Regions from separate parts of the Priestia sp. ST2 genome, predicted to be linked through region 3. Evidence: riboswitches for the same ligand, from Rfam matches in the RefSeq annotation. Region 3 holds a riboswitch; each other region holds the start of a gene.
What was found. Region 3 has a riboswitch for thiamine pyrophosphate ahead of thiM (hydroxyethylthiazole kinase). Riboswitches for the same ligand answer to the same signal wherever they lie in the genome.
Positions count from the first base shown of each region.

Region 1: linked by a shared signal. The riboswitch ahead of AC0KUU_RS15795 (acetylornithine deacetylase) and the one ahead of thiM (hydroxyethylthiazole kinase) in region 3 are both predicted to bind thiamine pyrophosphate.
Region 2: linked by a shared signal. The riboswitch ahead of AC0KUU_RS26635 (thiamine phosphate synthase) and the one ahead of thiM (hydroxyethylthiazole kinase) in region 3 are both predicted to bind thiamine pyrophosphate.

Region 1 covers NZ_JBVVNT010000003.1:664,579-667,860, reverse strand. Annotated here, with positions in the region: gene AC0KUU_RS15800 (MupG family TIM beta-alpha barrel fold protein) at 1-1,006, shown strand, start outside; TPP riboswitch at 1,222-1,324, shown strand; gene AC0KUU_RS15795 (acetylornithine deacetylase) at 1,439-2,716, shown strand; gene tenA (thiaminase II) at 2,722-3,282, shown strand, end outside.
Region 2 covers NZ_JBVVNT010000009.1:61,917-65,198, reverse strand. Annotated here, with positions in the region: gene AC0KUU_RS26650 (fluoride efflux transporter FluC) at 155-553, shown strand; gene crcB (fluoride efflux transporter CrcB) at 554-943, shown strand; gene AC0KUU_RS26640 (hypothetical protein) at 991-1,206, shown strand; TPP riboswitch at 1,369-1,470, shown strand; gene AC0KUU_RS26635 (thiamine phosphate synthase) at 1,593-2,216, shown strand; gene thiO (glycine oxidase ThiO) at 2,200-3,282, shown strand, end outside.
Region 3 covers NZ_JBVVNT010000002.1:618,910-622,191, reverse strand. Annotated here, with positions in the region: gene AC0KUU_RS09610 (MFS transporter) at 1-996, shown strand, start outside; TPP riboswitch at 1,189-1,297, shown strand; gene thiM (hydroxyethylthiazole kinase) at 1,374-2,180, shown strand; gene thiE (thiamine phosphate synthase) at 2,194-2,838, shown strand; gene AC0KUU_RS09595 (pyridoxamine 5'-phosphate oxidase family protein) at 2,866-3,282, opposite strand, start outside.

The sequences.
Region 1 (3,282 bases), on a different contig from region 3:
CGGTATTTCGTTTTATTTAAATGATAGTGATGCCCCCGAAAAATTAATAGAAGCGAGTGAGTGCGGCGTCACACGTGCATTCACTTCGCTTCACATTCCAGAAGAAAAAGGAGATTTGGCTGAACGGGCAAAAGACTTGCTTCATGTGGCTAGAGATTGTGGAATAAGCGTGTATGCAGACGTATCTAAGCATACGCCAGTTCATTTAGGTATTGAAAGCCTTATGTCGCTATCTTCACTTGGCGTATCTGGTATTAGACTAGACGATGGCTTTAGCGCAGAAGAAACTCTTTCGCTTGCGAATGAATTTTATATTGCTGTTAATGCAAGTACGTTATCCAAACAAGAAATTGAAGCACTCTTATCTGCAGGTCTTCATCATCATCAGCTGCTTGCATGGCATAATTTTTATCCGCGGCCTGAAACAGGGCTTGAAGAAACGTTTTTTCAACAGCAGACAGATTTATTTAATGAACTTCGGATTCCAGTCTGCGCTTATATTCCTGGAGAAGACGAAAAAAGAGGCCCTATTTATCAAGGTCTTCCTACTAGAGAAACAGACCGTAATAGATGTCCTTTTACCTCTGCAGTAGATTTATACGGATGCGGAGTAGCAGAGGTTTATATTGGAGATCCATGCGCCGGTTCAAGTTTATTAAAGCGTTTGGTTCAATATCAAGAAAGCCGTATTATTCCGCTGCGCATTCGTTCACCTCATATAGAGGGAACGTACAGCGTGCGTCCGGATGTATCAAAAGACGTTCTGCGTTTAGTTGATACTCGATCTGTAAAACCAGTGCCGCCATTTCATACAGTAGAGCGCAGAAAGGGAGCAATTACAATGGACAATGATGGCTACGGACGTTACAGAGGAGAGGTTCAAATAGCTAAAACGAATTTGCCTGCAAATGCTAATGTGAATGTGGTTGGGTATGTAATAGAAGAAGATCATGAGCTGCTTTCGTTAGTGAGACCGGGGCAAAAACTTGAGCTTGTCACTGTCTAAATGGAAAAACCGCGTATTTTTAAAAAAGCCGCTAACTAGTAAGCTTATAAAAGTAAAGAGCACACACTGCTTAAAAAAGGTGTGTGCTTTTTATTTTACTAAAAAGGAAACTATTTTCATTGCTGAATCATGAACCTTTCTATTGAATAAAACGCTTTACTATGATAAAACTATTACAGGTAAACATATGATAATCGTTTAATTTTATAGAGATACAACGCCACTAGGGGTGCTTTCTAAGCTGAGAGAGACGAGAAGTCTTAACCCTTATAACCTGAACTAGGTAATACTAGCGTAGGAAAGAGGTATTGTAATGGATGTTTTGTATGGTATTTCCTTACGAACTCGTTATAATAATTTTTTGTATATAAACAAAAACACTTCTTTCCTGCGAAAGAAGTGTTTTTTTATGCGTAAAGGAAGGTGTCATACATGGAAGAAACAATTGATTTGATTGTCAAACAGGTAGAGGAGCGCAAAGGGGAGCTAATCCAGTTAGTAAAAACGCTTGTTTCATATAAAACGCCGGCGCCTCCTGCACGAAATTCTCATGAAGCGCAGCGTTACGTAGCAGATTTCCTTAAAAGCTGCGGTTTTTCCATCGATATGTGGGATTTATATTGCAACGATCCTATTGTAGTGGGCACGCTAAAAGGGAAAAAATCAGCTGACTATCAAAGCTTAATTATTAACGGGCATATGGATGTAGCTGAGGTACAAGAAAATGAAAAGTGGGAGACAAATCCGTTTGAAGCTGTGGTAAAAGACAACATGATAATCGGACGCGGAGTTGCTGATATGAAAGGCGGCTTGGCAGGAGCATTATTTGCAGTCCAGCTTTTAACAGAAGCAGGAATCGAACTGCCGGGAGACTTGATTTTTGAATCCGTTGTAGGAGAAGAAGTGGGAGAGGCAGGTACGCTGCAATGCTGTCAGAAAGGATATACAGCTGACTTTGCGCTTGTTGCTGATACGAGTGATTTACATATTCAAGGTCAAGGCGGAGTGATCACGGGATGGATTACGATAAAAAGCAGTAAAACCTATCATGACGGTACACGCCGAAGTATGATTCATGCTGGAGGAGGTCTGTTAGCTGCGAGTGCTATTGAGAAGATGGCAAAAGTGATCGGAGGGCTGCAAGAATTGGAGCGCCACTGGGCTGTTACAAAAAGCTATCCAGGATTTTTGCCGGGAACAAATACGATTAATCCAGCAGTAATCGAAGGGGGAAGGCATGCTGCGTTTATTGCAGATGAATGCAGGCTGTGGATCACCGTTCACTATTATCCCAATGAATCATACGACCAAGTATCAAAAGAAGTGGAAGAATACATTTTAGCTATTGCAAAAGCAGATCCATGGTTAAAAGATAACCTGCCAACCTTTGAATGGGGAGGCACATCAATGATTGAAGACAGAGGAGAAATCTTCCCGTCATTAGAAATTGATGAAAATCATGCTGGAGTACAGCTTCTTGCAAATACTCATGAACAAATTGAAGGGAAAAAGCCCCCAATCGATGTGTCAACTAGCGTAACAGATGGCGGTTGGCTAGCTGATGCGGGAATTCCGGCAGCTATTTACGGTCCGGGAAATTTAGCAAATGCACATGCTGTGAATGAACAATTAGATATGAATCAGCTTATTCAATATACAAAAGTGATGGTGCAGTTCATTTATACGTGGCTGCATACGCATAAGGAGTGATCATCATGAAATTTAGTGAACGATTATACGAAAAGCTGCAGCCTATTTGGCGTCAAAATCATAATCATCCCTTTGTACAGGGAATGGGAGACGGAACGCTTGAAAAGGAGAAGTTTCGCTTTTACATGATTCAAGATTACCTTTACCTAATTGATTATGCCAAATTATTTGCGATTGGAGCCATGAAAGCTACTGATGTTCAAACGATGGGGAAATTTGCTGCACTTTTGGATTCTACATTAAACGAAGAAATGAGCCTGCACCGTGAGTATGCCAAGAAATTTGAAATCAGCGAAAAAGAATTAGAAAAAGCGCAGCCATCTCCTACAACGCTTGCATACACACACTATATGCTGCACGTTGGTCAAAGCGGAACATTAGCTGAATTAGTGGCGGCTCTTTTGCCTTGTATGTGGAGCTATTGGGAAATAGGAAAAGAACTCAGTGAAAAGCCTGGAGCTAACAATGAGTTTTATCGTGAGTGGATTGAAATGTACAGCTCAGAAGAATTTGGAGAACTAGCGACATGGTGTATTAATTTATTCGACTCACTTACTGCAGACAAA
Region 2 (3,282 bases), on a different contig from region 3:
GGAGATTTGAGGAGTAAAAAGGAAGTTTCATGCGACGATTTTCTCTTTCATTTTTTCATGACTTTTGGTGCAATAAACATATAGTTAAATGTTAAGGTAGAAATAAATTCCTTATGGTACACTTAAAGAAGAATTTATGAAACGGAGCGATATGATGAAAGCCATAAACTTAATCTCAATTGCCTTTGGTGCTATCGCTGGTACATATGCACGTTATTTGCTGAATCTTTCCTTATTATATACGGGCTATCCAATAGGAACGGTAATTGAAAACCTATTAGGAAGCTTCATACTAGGCCTATTAACAGGATTTTTTGTGTGGAAAAAGCCAAAAGAATGGATAAAGCTTGGACTAGGAGTTGGCGTATGCGGCGGTTTTACAACGTATTCAACGTTTGCAGGAGACGTCATTTCTCTCACTCAGCACCATTTATTTTGGGGAGCCATTTATGTAATGGTCTCTTTTGTAGGTGGAATCCTTCTTGCTTTAGCAGGCTATCTATGCGGTGAAGCGGCAGGGAAAAATTTAGTGAAAGTACATGAGGTGAAGTAAATGAGCATAGTGAGCTTGGCACTTGGCGGGGCAGCTGGAGGAATATGCCGTTATCTTTTGGGTTTAAAAGTTACAAAAACAGTTTCAAACCCTCCTTTTCCAGTATCAATGCTGTTTGTAAACTTGCTTGGTGCGTTTGGGCTTGGTCTTTTTTACGGTAGTTATTATGGAAAGGTTCCGAGTCATGCTTATGATGATTCAATATTTTTAATGATTGGCATTGGTTTTTTTGGTGCCTTTACCACTTTTTCAACGTTCAGTGTGGAAACCGTACAGTTAATTCGAGAAAAATCTTATCGGAAAATGCTGGCGTACGTGGGGATTTCAGCATTGGGAACAGTTGGTTTATTTACAGTCGGTTTACTGGCAGGAACGTTTTTATTTAAGTAAAGAGAACGTTTCTAGTAGGGAAAAACAAAAAGACGGAGAAGTAGAGAATGGATAGAAAAGCAGAAGTTTGGAAATACATTTTGTTGATTGTAGCTGTTGCAGGTCAGATCATCGGTTTTTTATTTTTATTTATAAATGTTGTGGCGGCATTTATTTTTTACGGTTTTTATATTCTAACTTTTATTATGTTACTCCTGCTGTTTATATGGGATCGGAAAAAGGAAAAAGACAAGGAAGAATTTGACGACTATACCGATTACTAATCATATAAAAAGCAGAATGATGCGGTGCGCCGGACCTCTTACTTAGTAAAGAAGCTTAAAAGATACATCTATAAAAGGAAGAGAGCCGTAAGAGCATAAAGAGATATTGTATTTACATCTAGTTGTGTTATAATTTTAAGTGCGAAAACAAAATCAATAAATAGCAATCACTAGGGGAGCTTTTTGAAGCTGAGACGAATGTATTTCGGACCCTTTGAACCTGATCTGGTTTGTACCAGCGTAGGGAAGTGGCGATCATGTTTACATAACGATGCATGCTAACCACTCTACGTTGTAGAGTGGTTTTTTTGTATGTAATAAAGCCCTCTACACAAGATGAAGTGGTTGAAATTTCTTTTTATTCTGAACGGAAAGGTTTCGATCATATGGATATTCCTAAATTTCATGTCGTTACAACAGATAAGCAGCCAATTGAAGAGGTTCGGGACATTTTAACGGCTATTGAGCCTTTTGCGGGTGCCATTCATATTAGAGAAAAAAAGAAAACGGCAAAGCAGATTCAATGTTTGCTAGAAAGCCTGCCATTTTGTCTCTCTAAAATTATTGTAAATGACCGAGTTGATGTAGCGCATGCTTTAAAAGCAAAAGGCGTACAGCTTGCCTATCATAGTTTAGATGTTTCGTGTGTTAGAGACGTATTTCCTTCTCTTATTGTCGGAAAATCAGTTCACTCTGTGGAAGAGGCTTTAGAAGCTGAAAAAGATGGTGCTCACTACATTCTATACGGACATATTTATTCAACACATTCAAAAAAAGGATTAAAAAGTCGAGGGGTAGCAGCACTAAAAGAAGTAGTAGATGCTGTACAGATACCGGTTATTGCCATTGGAGGAATTACACCTGTAAATGCCAAAGAGGTGCTTCAAACAGGAGCACACGGTATAGCTGTGATGTCTGGTGTCATGCTTGCGCAAAATCCCCTTAAAGCGATTAAACAATATTCTCATATATGGACATCTGGAGGTGGAGAAAATGAAGCAGCATTATGATGTACTGTTAGTCGGAGGAGGCATAATCAGCTCTTCTATCGCTTATCATTTGTCAAAACAAGGAGCATCAGTGGCCATTCTTGAACGAAATCAAATTGGTTGTGAAGCTTCAAGTGCAGCAGCTGGTATTTTAGGTGCTCAAGCTGAAATTGATGAAGAAGGTCCTCTTTTAGACCTTGCTATTAAGAGCAGAAGCATGTTTCCTGAGCTGGTGAAGGAACTAAAAGAAAAAACGGCCATCGACGTAGAGCTCATTCAAAAAGGCTTATTAAAAGTCGCTGTAACAGAAGAAGATGCACACGTATTAAAGAAAAAAGCTGCTCAGCACCACCGATGGGATGAACATGTAAGATGGATCGATGTAAAAGAAGCGCGTTTGTTAGAACCCGGGCTCTCTCCAGACATATACGGAGCCATTACAATACCGGGGGACGGCCAGCTAGCTCCGGCTAAGTTAACGCAAGCCCTTGCTCATGGAGCCTTGTATCACGGAGCAGATATATTCGAATACTGTGATGTTCATTCTCTTATTATGGAAAATGAAACAGTAAAAGGTGTACAGACGTCCAAAGGCTCTTTTTACGGAGAAAAAGTAGTTATTGCAGCAGGCTCATGGGCTAAACGCTTTATTTCTTCTGAACATTTAGGTCGCGTGTTTCCCGTAAAAGGGGAGTGTATTGCTCTTCGAAGTCATAAGCCGCTGCTTTCTAAAACGATTTTTTTAGATGAGGGTTTTTACTTAGTGCCTAAGACTGGTGGAAGAATCGTAATCGGGGCAACTAAGCTACAGCATGACTTTACCAAGACGGTTTCTGCACAAGGTATTCAATTTTTGCTGAATAAAGCTTCGGCGCTTCTGCCAGCTATTAAAGAAGCCACATTTGAAAAAGCATGGGCTGGTCTTCGTCCACAAACAAATGATGGCTGGCCTTATTTAGGAGAGCATCCTGAAATAGCGAATCTACACATGGCGTTTGGCCACTACCGAAACGGTATTTTATTAAGTGCTGCAACTGGAAAAATTATGGCTGATGCTTTGTTAGGGAAAAAGCTGAATCATTCATTT
Region 3 (3,282 bases):
AAAATTATTGTAGCGGGAATGATTGTTTTTGCCTTGTCTGAATGGTTCTTTGGTTCAGTGAGTACACCTCTTTTATTATTTGTATCGAGAATGTTAGGCGGTGTCGGGGCCGCGCTCATTATGCCTGCTGTTATGGCCTATACAGCGGACGTGACGTCTGCTAAAGAACGTGCTAAAGGAATGGGCTATGTGACGGCGGCGATTACAACAGGATTTATTATTGGACCTGGTATCGGCGGCTTTTTAGCTGAATACGGCATGCGTGTACCATTTTATATGGCCGCAGTAGCAGGAGGCTTGGCTGCAGTGATTACGCTTTTTGTTTTGCCAGAGTCTCGTCCTGTACAAAATCATGCTGTTTCAAACAATGAGAATCCAAAAGAAGATCGGCTGCTACTCCAGCTTATGAATTCCTATAAAGAACCTTATTTTCTAAGTTTAATTATTGTTTTTGTGACATCGTTTGGATTATCCAATTATGAAACGATTTTTTCGCTATTTGTTGATCATAAATTTAGCTTTACGCCCAAAGATATTGCGTTTGTTATTACGTTTGGCTCTATTGCGGGGGCCGTAGTGCAGGTTACGATTTTTGGCTGGATTTTAAATAAGTTTGGTGAAAAAAGAGTGATTTCGTTTTGCTTGATGATGACGGGACTTTTTATTTTACTTACGCTGTTTGTGCACACGTACTGGCTTATTATTGTTGTGACATTCATCGTCTTTTTAGCAACAGATATTTTACGTCCGGCAATCAGCACGCAAATGTCGATGATGGCACAAGACGACCAAGGGTATGTAGCCGGACTAAATTCTGCTTATACAAGTCTTGGGAATATTATTGGACCCGTTGTAGCAGGCTTTCTTTTTGATATAAACATTAATTATCCGTACGTATCAGCTGCACTTGTACTGCTGCTTTGTTTTCTTTTATCTTTAAGAGCAGGGAAGGACAGAAAAACAGCTGTGAGAAATCAAGCGGTTCAAGAGAAATAACCATAAGGAAAAAATGATAGAATTCTTAGGGAATTGAAGACCTCGAGTAGCTTACTGGAGGTCTATTGATTATTCTTTTAGGAATGGTGTAAGGTTTAAAGCGCCACTCACCCTATAGAGAAGCTTTATTTTATCGGCAAAACAGTGAAATGGTTGCAAATAAAAAAGGTTAATAGTAAACTTTAAACGTAACAAGAATAGTATGGGAGCTTGCGCGGGGCAGGCTGAGAGTACAGGGACGCCTGTTGACCATTTGAACCTGTTGGATAATGCCAGCGCAGGGAATGTGAGTACATACCAAAGCACTTTGCGCATGCAAGGTGCTTTTTTGTCTTTTTTTTGCAGTGTTAAAACTAAATGAAAAGAGTGAAAAAAACATGGATATTAGTAAAATTTCAGCTCAATTAGAAAAAGTAAGAGATACAAGTCCGCTTGTTCATAATATTACGAATGTTGTGGTAACCAACTTTACAGCAAATGGACTGCTTGCACTAGGAGCTTCACCTGTTATGGCTTATGCGAAGGAAGAAGTGGCTGACATGGCACGAATCGCCGGAGCGCTTGTCTTAAATATGGGTACACTGACGGCTCAAGAAGTAGAAGCGATGAGAATAGCAGGAAAATCAGCAAATGAAAATGGCGTGCCGGTTATTTTCGATCCTGTAGGAGCCGGAGCGACACCGTTTCGTACAGAAGTAGCACGTCAGCTTGTAGAAGAATTAAATATGGCAGTTATTCGTGGTAACGCTGCTGAAGTTGCGAATGTCGTAGGCGAGTCATGGCTCATTAAAGGCGTTGATTCATTAGAAGGGCAAGGAGACGTCATTGAACTTGCTGAAAAAGCAGCGAACAAATTAGATACGGTGATTGTTATCACGGGTAAACAAGATGTAATCACAGATGGAAACAAAACGTATACAGTAGACAACGGTCACCCGTTATTTACGAAAGTGACGGGGACTGGGTGTCTGCTAACATCAATTATAGGAGCTTTCGCTGCTGTAGAAAAAGAATATGTCGAGGCAAGCGTTGCTGCTTTAAGTTTTTACGGAGTGGCAGGTGAAATCGCCGCAGCGAAAAAAGGTGAAGAAGGGCCGGGAAGCTTTCAAATTGAGCTGTTAAATCAGCTTCATCTTTTATCTGGGCAGGATATTGAATCATATGCAAGAGTACATCAACGTTAAAAGGAGCCGGAAAATGACAAATGAAGAAATCAAAAAGCTGCTGCAAGTTTATTTTATAATGGGCAGCAATAACTGTAAAAAAGATCCGAAAGAAGTGTTGAAAGAAGCAATTGAAGGCGGCGTTACCGTGTTTCAATTCCGTGAAAAAGGCGAGGGTGCCTTAACAGGAGAAGCGAAATATCAGCTGGCGAAGGAACTTCAGCAAATTTGTCAGCAGCACAGCGTTCCTTTTGTGGTGAATGATGATCTGGACTTAGCGATCCGCTTACAAGCAGATGGCGTTCATATTGGACAAGAAGATGAAAAAGCTCATATTGTTCGAGAGAAAATAGGAAAAGGAATTGTGGGCGTCTCTGTTCATAATGTACAAGAGCTGCAGCAAGCGATAAAAGACGGGGCGGATTATGTAGGAATGGGACCTGTTTTTCCTACTTCTACAAAAAAAGACGCAAAAGCAGTGCAAGGTACAAAGTTAATTGAAGAAGTGCGAAACCAGAATATTGACTTTCCAATTGTAGGAATCGGCGGGATCACGCCTGAAAATGCCAAACAAGTAGTAGAAGCAGGTGCAGATGGCGTTTCTATTATTACCGCGATTAGCTTAGCAGCGTCTCCAAAAGAAAAAGCAGCTCAATTGAAAGAAGCGGTAAGAAAATAAAAAAAGCGCACAGTGTGCGCTTTTTTATTATAGCTGAACAGTTTGAGGAGTTTCTTCGCCTTCATTCATAAAGCGAATTTCGTTCGGCGTAATTTCAAGAACAACATACTCAGGGTCATTTGGACCGTCAAACCATTCTTTCATGTGATCGTTCCATATACGCCCTTTTAATTGATCACCAGTACGAAGAACAGCTGTACCAGATAATTCTAAGTATTGATCGCCATATCCTTCGCCGCTGTAGCCCAATAGTACGTGCACGTTCGGATTGGCTTCGATTTCCTCTGCCTTATGTGTATTGATATTTGTTGGTGTGTAAAGAGCGATACCATCTTCATCGCTAAAGAATGTCATATAGCGAGAGTGGGGTTTGTTGTTTACAACTGTGGCTAATGTTCCTACACGATTTCCTTCTAATACTTCGTTTACTTTTTTAGCAATTTT